2 regions of the Bradyrhizobium sp. HKCCYLRH3059 genome follow, and region 2 is predicted to be linked to the other one. Evidence: riboswitches for the same ligand, from Rfam matches in the RefSeq annotation. Region 2 holds a riboswitch; the other holds the start of a gene.
The links. Region 2 has a riboswitch for cobalamin ahead of ACQR13_RS24045 (TonB-dependent receptor plug domain-containing protein). Riboswitches for the same ligand answer to the same signal wherever they lie in the genome.
Positions count from the first base shown of each region.

Region 1: linked by a shared signal. The riboswitch ahead of ACQR13_RS31270 (HupE/UreJ family protein) and the one ahead of ACQR13_RS24045 (TonB-dependent receptor plug domain-containing protein) in region 2 are both predicted to bind cobalamin.

Region 1 covers NZ_JBNPUF010000015.1:38,576-44,149, reverse strand. The annotation lists gene ACQR13_RS31285 (cobyric acid synthase) at 1-1,312, opposite strand, end outside; gene cobO (cob(I)yrinic acid a,c-diamide adenosyltransferase) at 1,317-1,925, opposite strand; gene cobU (bifunctional adenosylcobinamide kinase/adenosylcobinamide-phosphate guanylyltransferase) at 1,942-2,478, opposite strand; cobalamin riboswitch at 2,513-2,705, shown strand; gene ACQR13_RS31270 (HupE/UreJ family protein) at 2,825-3,457, shown strand; gene ACQR13_RS31265 (DUF1636 domain-containing protein) at 3,461-3,856, shown strand; gene cobW (cobalamin biosynthesis protein CobW) at 3,877-4,914, shown strand; gene cobN (cobaltochelatase subunit CobN) at 4,924-5,574, shown strand, end outside.
Region 2 covers NZ_JBNPUF010000007.1:505,899-511,472, forward strand. The annotation lists gene ACQR13_RS24030 (hypothetical protein) at 21-323, opposite strand; gene ACQR13_RS24035 (SDR family oxidoreductase) at 323-1,180, opposite strand; gene ACQR13_RS24040 (DUF2336 domain-containing protein) at 1,724-2,836, shown strand; cobalamin riboswitch at 3,108-3,325, shown strand; gene ACQR13_RS24045 (TonB-dependent receptor plug domain-containing protein) at 3,752-5,497, shown strand; gene ACQR13_RS24050 (hypothetical protein) at 5,573-5,574, shown strand, end outside.

The DNA of each region.
Region 1 (5,574 bases), on a different contig from region 2:
CGTCGGCGAACAGGCCATGCACGTAGCAGCCGGCTACCAGGCCATCAGGCGCGATGGCGCCATCGCGCCGGCCATCGGAGAAGGTGAGGAAGGAGCGCTGTGTCGCCCGTCCCTCCGTGCGGCCGATGTGCATCTCGTAGCCGCGGAACGAGAGCTTATCGTGCGTCAGCGTGCCCTGGACCTCGCGTAACGCCTTGTCATCGGTCAGTGTCGTTTCGACGTCGAGCAGGCCAAGTCCCGCGACGGAACCAGCTGCACCCTCGTGCCCATCCGGATCGCTGATCACGCGCCCCAGCATCTGATAGCCGCCGCAGATGCCGAGCACGCGGCCGTCGCGGCGAAGATGCGCGCGGAGATCAATGTCCCAGCCGACTTCACGCAAGGCGGCGAGATCGGCGATCGTCGCCTTCGAGCCCGGCAGGATCACCATCGATGCGTCGCCGGGGATCGGCGTGCCAGGCCGCAAGAACTGCAGATCGATTCCATCTTCCAGCCGCAACGGATCGAACTCGTCGAAATTGGAGATGCGCGGATAGGCGAGGATGACGACCTTCGGTCGCTGTCCTCCCGATGATCCGCGTTCAGCCAGGCCAAGCGCGTCCTCCGCCGGCAGGCGGCGCGCATCCGGAAAATGTGGAATGAGCCCGAGCGATGTCCACCCCGTCCGCTGCGCGATCTCGTTCATGCCCGACGCAAACAATGCGGGGTCGCCGCGAAACTTGTTGACGAGGAAACCCGCCACGCGCGCGGCATCGTCCGGCGGGATCACCGTCTTGGTGCCGACCAGGCTCGCAATCACGCCGCCCCGATCGATATCGCCGATCAGCACCACCGGAATCTGCGTCGCCTGCGCAAAGCCCATGTTGGCGATGTCGCCGCCGCGCAGGTTGATCTCGGAGGCGGAGCCTGCGCCTTCGACCAGCACGATGTCGGCATCCGCCGCGAGCTGATGGAAGCTGTCGAGCACGGCCGCCATCAGTTGCGGCTTCATCGCCTGATAGGCCGACGCCTTGGCGGTGCCGATGACGCGGCCCTGCACCACGACCTGCGACCCGATCTCGCTTTGTGGCTTCAGCAGCACCGGGTTCATGTGCACCGTCATCGGCCGCCGCGCCGCGCGCGCCTGCAGCGCCTGGGCACGGCCGATCTCGCCGCCATCAGCGGTGACGGCGGCGTTGTTCGACATGTTCTGCGGCTTGAACGGCGCCACCTTGAGGCCGCGCAATGTCAGCGCGCGCGCGAGCCCCGCGACGATCAGCGATTTGCCGACGTCGGAGCCGGTGCCCTGGAACATGATGGCCCGCGCGCTCATGAACTCAGTACTCGATGCCTTCCTGCGCCCTCACGCCGGCCGCGAAATGATGCTTCACGAGGTTCATCTCGGTGACGAGATCGGCGGCCTCGATTAGCTCCGGCTTGGCGTTGCGGCCGGTGACGACGACGTGCAGATCGGGACGGCGCCCTGCGAGCGTGGCGACGACGTCTGCGATATCAAGGTGATCGTAGCGCAGCGCGATGTTGAGCTCATCGAGGACGAGCAGCCGGATCGACGGATCCGCCATCAGCTCCTTAGCCTTCGCCCAGGCGCGCTCGGCCGCGGCGACGTCGCGCGCACGATCCTGCGTCTCCCACGTAAAGCCTTCCCCGAGCGTGTGCCACGACACCTGATCGCCGAACTTCTCGATCGCCTTGCGCTCGCCTGTTTCCCACGCACCTTTGCCGAACTGCACGACGCCGATGCGAAAGCCGCGGCCGAGTGCGCGCAGCATCAGGCCCCACGCCGCCGTCGATTTGCCCTTGCCCTTGCCGGTGTGAACGATCAGCAGGCCCTTCTCCACGGTCTTGGAGGCGACCTCGGCATCCTGCACCGCCTTGCGGTTCTCCATCTTCGCCTTGTGGCGTGAATCGTCGGCGCTTCCGGTCATCGGCATTTTCTCCTGGTCACTTCAACGTCAGCGGCAGTCCCGCCGCCATCAGGATCACGCGATCCGCTAAGGCCGCGATGTCCTGGTTCAGTCGCCCCTGGGCATCGCGAAAGGCGCGCGCGAGCGCGTTGTCCGGCACGATGCCCAATCCGACTTCGTTGGACACGGCCACGATCGGGCCATGCGCGTTCCTGAGCGCGTCGATCAGCTCGGCACATCTGGCCGGCACGTTCATGTCGGCGAGCATCACGTTGCTGAGCCAGAGCGTCAGGCAATCGATCAGCATCGGTACGCCCGATTCTCCGCTTGCCCGGACGAGGCCCGCGAGATCATGCGCCGTCTCCAGCGTCTGCCATCCCTTGGCGCGGCGCGCCTTGTGCTGGGCGATCCGGTCGGTCATTTCGGCGTCGAAGGCCTGCGCGGTCGCAACATAGGTCCAAGGCGCGGGAAGGGCGGTGACGAGGGCCTCGGCATGGCGGCTCTTGCCCGAGCGCGCACCGCCGAGCACCAGCGTCAGGCGCGGCAGGGCGGGATGCGGCGGGGCGGGGACCATGGGGACGATTCCGATTGACGGGCTTTGGTGCGACCCGTATCTAACAGATGACGGTTCTCCGAAAGGAGAGATTTAGGGAACACGGTGCGGGTTCTTGACCCAAGGCCGTGGCTGCCCCCGCAACTGTAATCGGCGAGTGTGAGGCCAAGACACCACTGGGAAACCGGGAAGGTGGCCCCATGCAGCGACCCGAAAGCCAGGAGACCTGCCGTCGAGATTGCTGTTGGCCGACCCGTCGCGCGGGGAGTCGCGATGCTGGTTCTGATCCCGCCGGGATGGGTGGGATGCCGTCGGATGCAGCGCATCGTCCGGTCCTCTGGGGAGCCGGCAAGCGACGGAGACGGCCATGAAGTTGACCCGTACCACGACCTTTGCAGCCGCGAGCCTGGTGCTGCTCGCCACCGATCCCGCCTTCGCGCATCACATGATGGGGGGCAAGCTGCCGCAGACGTTTGCGCAGGGGATGCTGTCCGGCCTCGGCCATCCTGTCATCGGAATCGACCATCTGGCGGCGATCGTGGGCGCGGGCATCGTTGCAGCGCTTCTGGGCCGCGGCTTCGCGCCGGTGCTCGCCTTCACCACCGCGATGATCGCGGGCGTCGGCCTTCATGTGGCCAAGGCCAACATCCCGGCTGCCGAGCTGCTGGTCGGCCTGACCACCGTCGTGGTTGGGCTGGTGGTGGTGATGCGTGGCCGTTTCGGTGTGCTGCCCGTCGCCGGCCTGTTCGCCGTGACCGGTCTCGTCCATGGATATGCGCTGGGCGAATCGATCGTCGGGGCCGAGAATACCCCGCTCGGGGCCTATCTCGTCGGTCTGCTCGTGATCCAGACCATCATCGCCGCCGGCGCGTTCCTCGGCACCAGGCTGCTGTCGGCAAAGGCCAAGACGGCTGCGCCGCTGGCGCTGCGGCTCGCGGGCGCTGCCATCGTGCTGGTGGGTGGGGTCGCCGCGGCGACGGCGGCCGGCGTGATCGGCTGATTGATGACCGCATCCGAGACTGGTGAGACGACGCTGTTCGTCTGCGTCACTTGCCGTTCGCAGGGGACGGAACCTACGCCGCCTGATCAGCCGCGGGCCGGAGCCCGTTTGCTCGCCGCGATCGAGACGTTGCCGACCGCGCAGCGCGCCGGTGTCACCGTTGTCGGTGTCGAGTGTCTGTCGAACTGCAATCGTGCGTGCACGGTTGCGGTGACGGCGCCGGGCAAATGGACCTATGTGCTCGGCGCGCTCGATCCGGATCTGCATGCGCGGGATGTGCTGACATTTGCGCAACTGCATCAGCGCCATGACGCCGGTCTGCCGGCCTGGCGCGAGCGTCCCGAATACATTCGCAAGAACACCGTCGCCCGCGTGCCTGCGCTGTCAGCGCCACGCTGAAAACGAGAGATCGCATCGCCATGACGAAGTCGTTCGCCAAGACGCCTTGCACCATCGTCACCGGTTTCCTCGGCGCCGGCAAGACCACGCTGGTGCGCAACCTGATCGAGACCGCGAACGGTCGCCGGCTCGCCATCATCGTCAACGAGTTCGGCGATGTCGGCATCGACGGCGACATCCTGAAGGGGTGCGGCGTGCCGGATTGTCCGGAGGATCGCATCGTCGAGCTGTCGAACGGCTGCCTGTGCTGCACCGTTGCCGATGATTTCGTCCCCGCGCTCAGGAGCCTGCTGGATCAGAAGGAGCCGCCTGAGCATATCGTGATCGAGACCTCGGGGCTGGCGCTGCCGAAGCCGCTGGTGCAGGCCTTCAACTGGCCCGAGATCGCGACGCGCGTCACCGTCGACGGCGTCGTTGCGGTCGTCGATGGTCCGGCGGTGGTCGCGGGACGCTTCGCCGATGATCCCGAAGCGCTCGCCGCGCAGCGCGCCACCGATGCGTCGCTCGATCACGACAATCCGCTGGAGGAGGTCTACGAGGACCAGCTGTTGTGCGCCGATCTCGTCGTGATGAACAAGAGCGACCTGATGAGCGAGGAGCAGCGCAAGGATGTCGCCGCCGAGATCGCGGCGAAGGTGCAGCGTGCCGTCAAGGTGATCGCGACGGAGCACGGCAGGCTGTCGGCTTCGGTGCTGCTCGGACTCGGTGCCGCCGCGGAGGACGATCTCGCGGCCCGGCCGTCGCATCACGACAACGAGGCCGAGCACGATCACGACGATTTCGAGAGTTTCGTGCTCGACGTTCCGGCGCAGGCTTCGCCCGATGCGCTCGTCGACCGCATCGCGGCCGCCGTCGACGCACATGATGTGTTGCGGGTGAAAGGGTTCGTGGAAGTCGCCGGCAAGCCGCTGCGCCTCCTGGTGCAGGCCGTCGGCAGCCGCATCCAGCATCAGTTCGAGCGCCCGTGGCGCTCGGGCGAATCGCGGCAGGGGCGGCTGGTGATCATCGGCGAGCGCGGCCTCGATGCCGCCGCCATCCAGAGCCTGATCACAGGATAGGCGTCACCGATGCACCTGCTGGCGACAACGGGCGCGGATCTCGACGACCTCGAACAGGCCGTGGATCTTGCACAGTCGCCGGCCGAGATCGTCGTGCTGTCGTTCTCGGACACCGACCTGTCGGCGCTGGCCGAAGCCTGGACCGTGTCGTCGGATGACCTGCCGAGCCTGCGCCTCGCCAGCTTGAAACGGCTGAAGCATCCGATGTCGGTCGATCTCTATGTCGACCGCGTCGTGCTGGGCGCGCGCGCCGTCGTCGTGCGCTGTCTCGGCGGGCTCGACTATTGGCGCTACGGGCTGGAGCGCATCGCATCGGTCTGCCGCAGCCGCCACATCCTGTTCGCGGCACTGCCGGGTGACGATCGCGCCGACGACAGGCTTGCTGAGCTCTCGACCTTGCCGCAGGACGCGACCTCGCGTCTCTACGGTTATCTGCACGAGGGCGGGGTCGGCAATGCGCGCGAGGCCCTGCGCTATCTCGCGACGCTGCTCGGGCGCGACGCGCAGTTTGCCGAACCGATCGCGATCGGTTCGATCGTCGGCTTCATGCCCGATCGCGGAGCCGTCGGCATCGATGATCTCTGCAGCCATGATGATGCGCGGCCGAGCGCGCTGATCGTGTTCTACCGTGCGAGCCTGCTCGCTGCCGATACGGCCGGG
Region 2 (5,574 bases):
TTACATCCCCGCAAGGATTGTCAGGAGTCGCCAGCGTTGCCCTGCGGCGTCGCTGCCGCTTCCGGCGCCGTGACCGGATCGTCGATCAGGTGAAACGCGCGCCCGAGCCGGCGCTGCACGCTCATCACGGCGCGGTCGACGTCGCTGATCAGGCTGTCGCCGAGAACGACGTGCGGGATCTCCCAGTTGCGGCCGCTGCGCACGTCGAGCGCATGAACGGCCGGCACACGTGCCGTCTCGCAGCCCGGCTGCGCGCGAAGTTCCTCCTCGACCAGGCGGGTCAGCTCCGCCTGGGTCTTGCCGATGGTCGTCATCGCCGGCATCAGGGCCTGATCGCGGGCATCAGGCCGAGCCGCTTGGCGATGATGCGATCGACGGTCCGTTTCGGAAGCACCCGCACGATCCATTGCCTCATGGCATCGGGCGCGATCTCGTAGCGCACCTTGGGCGCCGGCAAGGTCAAGGCGTCGGCCACCCGCGCGGCGATGGTCTCGGCCGGCAGCCCGGACTGGCCGAGATGCAGCATGAAGGCGCGGATCTTCTGCAGCGCCGGGAAGAACGGCGAGGCCTGATACGGCGACAGGTCGACTTCGTCGGCCTTGGCCCAGATCGGCGTCTTCACCGCGCCCGGCGCGATGACGATGACGTCGATCCCGAACAGCATCAGCTCACGGCGCAGGCTCTCGGACAGCCCTTCGACCGCATGCTTGGAGGTCGAATAGGGCGCCATCAGCGGGTTGCCGTTGCGGCCCGCGACTGAGCTGATCATCACGATCCGGCCGCGCTCTCCCGTCATGGCTGGATCGGCCCCGAGCAGCGGCGCGAACGCCTGGGTCGCGATGACCGGGCCGATGACGTTGACCTCCATCTGATGGCGGAACTGCGCGATCGGCAGCTCCGTCACGGGACCGGCGACGGCGATGCCGGCATTGTTGACGAGACCGGCGAGCGTCTCGCCCTTGAGCGCCGCTCGCACCTCGCCGGCGGCCGCCTTCACCGCCGCCTCGTCGGTCACGTCGAACAGCAGCGGCATGAAGTTGGCGCCGAGCTCGCCGCGCAGACGGTCTGCGTCGGCCTGCTTGCGAACGCTGCCGAACACGCGAAAGCCGCGCGCGAGCAGGAGCTTCGAACAGGCGAACCCGATGCCGGTGGATGCGCCGGTGATGACGACGGATTTCATGGTGACCTCAACGATTTGCGCGGCGATTATCGCACGAGATGCGGCAGGATGCTGGCGCTGATTTTTCGCGCGAGGTCATCGCCCCGCCGAACCTGCCCCGGAACATCGGGTGACGCCACGCATCGCACGGCGCGTCGGCAAAATGGCCGCGGCAAGAATGGGATTTAAGTTTCAAGGCTTGGGAGGATGACAGCTGACGTGAGATCGAGGGCAGCGAGCAAGTTGGATGAAGGAAGGTTTGTGACCTTATGAGATCATTAACCTTTCCGCTTCGCTGGCCTGTCGTCGCCGCGTCTGCGGGGAGGTGTTCGCACCTCATTCCATCGCCTGTCCGGCGAATCTCCGGAAGACCGGGCTCCAGCCCGTCATCCCCCCTATATGTATCGTCTTAATTTTCCGTATCCGTGTTTCTCCGGAGTACTACGCCTTCGGCCCCTAACGCATTGTTATCGCCCGTGCCGAAAACTGCTCCGGCCGAAAGCCTTGCAGCGGATCACAATCGCGTTGCTGTCGCTCCGGCAATCCGGACAAACGAGCGCGATCGTGTCACAGCCAGAACAGCTTCCGCCTTCAGAAGACTCCATCATCACCGAACTCGAAGAGGCCGTCCGCAGCGGCACCTCGGCGAAGCGCGTCAACACGCTGCGCCAAGTCACCAACCTGTTCCTGCATGACGGCGAACGCCTCAGCGAGGATCAGATCAAGGTATTCGACAACGTGCTGTGCATGCTGGTCTCGCGGGTCGAGACCCGCGCGCGAGCCGAGCTCAGCAAGCATCTCGCGCCGGTCGACTACGCGCCCGTCGAATTGATCCAGCAGCTCGCCCGCGACGACGAGATCTCGGTGGCCGAGAACGTGCTGATGCACTCGAGCCGGCTCACCGAGCATACGCTGGTGGAGGTCGCGGCGACCAAGGGCCAGGATCACCTGATGGCGATCTCCAGCCGTCCGCATCTGACCGAGGCGGTGACCGACATCATCGTCGACCGCGGCGAGCGCCGGGTGATCCGCAAGCTCGCCAACAACCAGACCGCGCGCTTCTCCGAGTCCGGCTATTCCGGGATGATGGCGCATGCCGAGGACGACGACGAATTGTCCGAGATCATCGGGCTGCGCGTCGACCTGCCCACCAAGCACCTGCGCGACCTCCTGCGCCGCGCGACCGAAGCCGTGCGCGCCAGGCTGATGGCCTCGGCGCCGCCGGCGTTGCAACAGGAGATCAAGAAGATCCTCAAGGCGATCGCCGACGTTGCGCGCAGCGACGGCGGCCTGGTCGGGCGCGACTTCACGCTGGCCGAAGAGGCCGTCAAGCGCATGAAGGGGCTGAACGAGCTCAACGATGCCGCCATCGCCTTCTTCGCCGAAACCCGCCGCTTCGGCGAGGTTTCCGCCGCACTCGGCCTGCTCAACAACGTCCCGACCGAGATGATGGCCAAGGTGCTCGAAGGCCCGCGCACCGACATCGTGCTGATCCCTTGCCGTGCCGCCGGGCTGGCCTGGTCGGTGGTGGCGAAAATCCTGACCCACCGGCCGATCAAGCACGCCATCGACAGCGACACGCTCAAGCTCGCGGAACGCGACTACGGCCGCCTGTCGCTCGACACCGCCCAGCGCACGCTGCGATTCTGGATGGTGCACAACAAGGTCGAGAAGTGAGCGGGTGCTCACAAGGCGCAATCCTCATCAGCAACGACTCGCACTCCGCTGTCGTCCCTGCGAACGCAGGGACCCATACCGCGTGATGTGAATTGGCGGAAAATGTCTTGATCGTCGTCCTTCGCCACACGACCGCCGGTGGCTATGGGTCCCTGCGTTCGCACGGACGACAGCTATGGTTGTCGCAGGCGGCCGGGCATCACCGAGCCGACCGGCCAGCGTTATCGCCAGGAGATCGCCGGGCGCCGGATTGACTTTGGTGCGTCCGCACTCCTACGGTGATCGCGACGGTGCCCCTCGACCGGGGCTCAAAAGGGAATGCGGTGCCGGATGCGTCTCGCAAGGGACGTGACCGAAGGCCGCAGCTGCCCCCGCAACTGTAAGCGGCGAATCTCGCGTCAAAGGCCACTGGGAAATCTCGGTCCCGGGAAGGCGACGTGGAGGTGACGACCCGCGAGCCAGGAGACCTGCCGTCAGCCGTGGTCACACGCGAGGATGCCGGTCGGGGCGTTATTGGCATCGTTTTCAGGCCGGCCTGCAAAGGGCTGCATGAGACCTCGTTCGCGGTGACGTGCCACTGACGTCATGCCGAGGTTCCTCGTGTCCCCCGTTCCCCATGCCAGGCGCAGTCGCGCCCTTCTGTCGTCGTTCTGCGTCCTCTCGTCATTCGCCCTGCTCGGCCCCTCGCCCACAGCAGCGCAGCAATCCGCCTCCCCCGACCTTCTGCCCCCGGTTGAGGTCGACCCGCCGCGCGAGCCGATCGCTCAAAAACCAGCCATCCCCCGCAGAACCGGCAACGCCCCGCGTCAGCAGGTGCCGGCGGCAAAGCCGGCCGCGCCAGCCGGAATCCCCGTCGCCGTCAGCCCGACCGGCGTCGTCACGCCAGTGGCCCACGTCGCGAATGCGATCACCGTGGTGACCGACACGGACATCGCCGCGCAGCAGGCCCGCACCGTGCCGGACATCCTGAGCACGATCCCCGGATTGAACGTGGTGCAGGCCGGCGGCCCGGGCGGCCAGACCAACGTCTTCATGCGCGGCACCAACGCCAATCACACCAAGCTCTTCATCGACGGCATCGACGTCGGCGATGTCACCAACGGCAATGGCGCGTTCGATTTCGCGCATCTGCTCGCCGCCGACATCCAGCAGTTCGAGGTGCTGCGCGGGCCGCAGAGCGGGCTCTACGGCTCGGATGCGATCGGCGGGGTGATCTCGGTGATCACGCGCAAGGGCGAGGGCCCGGCGCGCGCGACCGCCTCGGTCGAGAGCGGCTCGTTCAAGACCTTCAACCAGTCAGCCGGCGTCAGCGGCTCACAAAACAATGTCAACTACGCGATCAATGTCGCGCATCTGCACGCCGGCGACGTTCCGGTGACCCCGTGGCAGCTGCTGCCTGCGGGGCAGAAGGCCATCGGCAATGCCTACGACAACGTCACCGCCTCGGCCAAGCTGGGCGTCGACCTCAACGAGGCCTGGACGCTGAACTCGGTGGTTCGATACACCGACGCGACGCTGCTGTTCACCGGCGACAGCGGCTTTCCGAGCTTTCCCGACGCGGCCCAGAGCAACCACGCCGTCCACCAGCTTGCGACACGCCAGGAAGCCGTGTGGTCGCTGCTCGGCGGCCGCATCCGGAACTACTTCGGCGTCAACTATGTGAACGACCGGTCGTCCGACCTGACGGCTGGCAATCCGGTGGCAGCGGTCGCGACCGGCGAGCGCATCAAGTATGACTGGCACGCGGTGACCGAGCTCGCGCCGCATAACAATCTCGTCGTCGGCGCGGAGCAGCAGACCGAGCGGCTGAAGACCGCCGACCTCTCAGCCGAGAATGGCAACAAGGCCGGCTTCGTCGAGCTGCAGACCGAGTTCGCGAAGCGCTGGTTCGCGGTGGCGAGCCTGCGCAACGACGTCAACGACCAGTTCGGCGGCCATGGCACCTACCGGATCGCGCCGGCGGTGATCCTGCCGGTGACCGAGACCAAGCTGAAGGCGAGCTACGGCACCGGCTTCAAGGCACCGACCCTGAGCCAGTTGCACCAGGATTTTCCGGCGTTCAACTTCTTCGCCAATCCCAACCTCCGGCCGGAGCAGAGCACCGGCTACGACGCCGGCTTCGAGCAGCCGCTGTTCGACGATCGTCTCCGCTTCGGCGCGACCTACTTCCACAACAGCATCACCGACTTGATCAATTTCAACGCGACCTTCACCTCCTACGCCAATGTCGGCCTCGCGACCACCGAAGGCACCGAGAGCTTCGTGACCGCTGATCTCACCGACCGGATCTCGCTGCGTGCGGACTACACGTTCACCCGCGCGGTCGATGCGGCCACCGGCCTGCAGCTGTTGCGGCGGCCGAAGGAGAAATGGAGCGCCACCGCGACATGGGCGCCGATCGATGCGCTGACGCTGTCAGCGACGCTGCTGCACATCGGCGACTGGCTCGACGTCAGCCGCGACGGCATGACCACCGGCCTCGTCGCGCCCGGCTATACGGTCGTCAACCTGCGCAGCGACTACGCGCTGTCCGATCAGGTCAAGCTGTTCGGCCGGATCGACAACCTCTTCAACCATCACTACCAGAACCCGACCGGATTCCTCGCGCCGGGCTTCGGCGTGTTCGGCGGCATCCGGGTGGCGAGCTTCGGCGTGCAGTGACGCCGCCGACCAACCTCCCGGCGGCTGACAGAAGCTGCCGAAATGGACTACAATCGCAACAGAAGGAGATGTTCCAT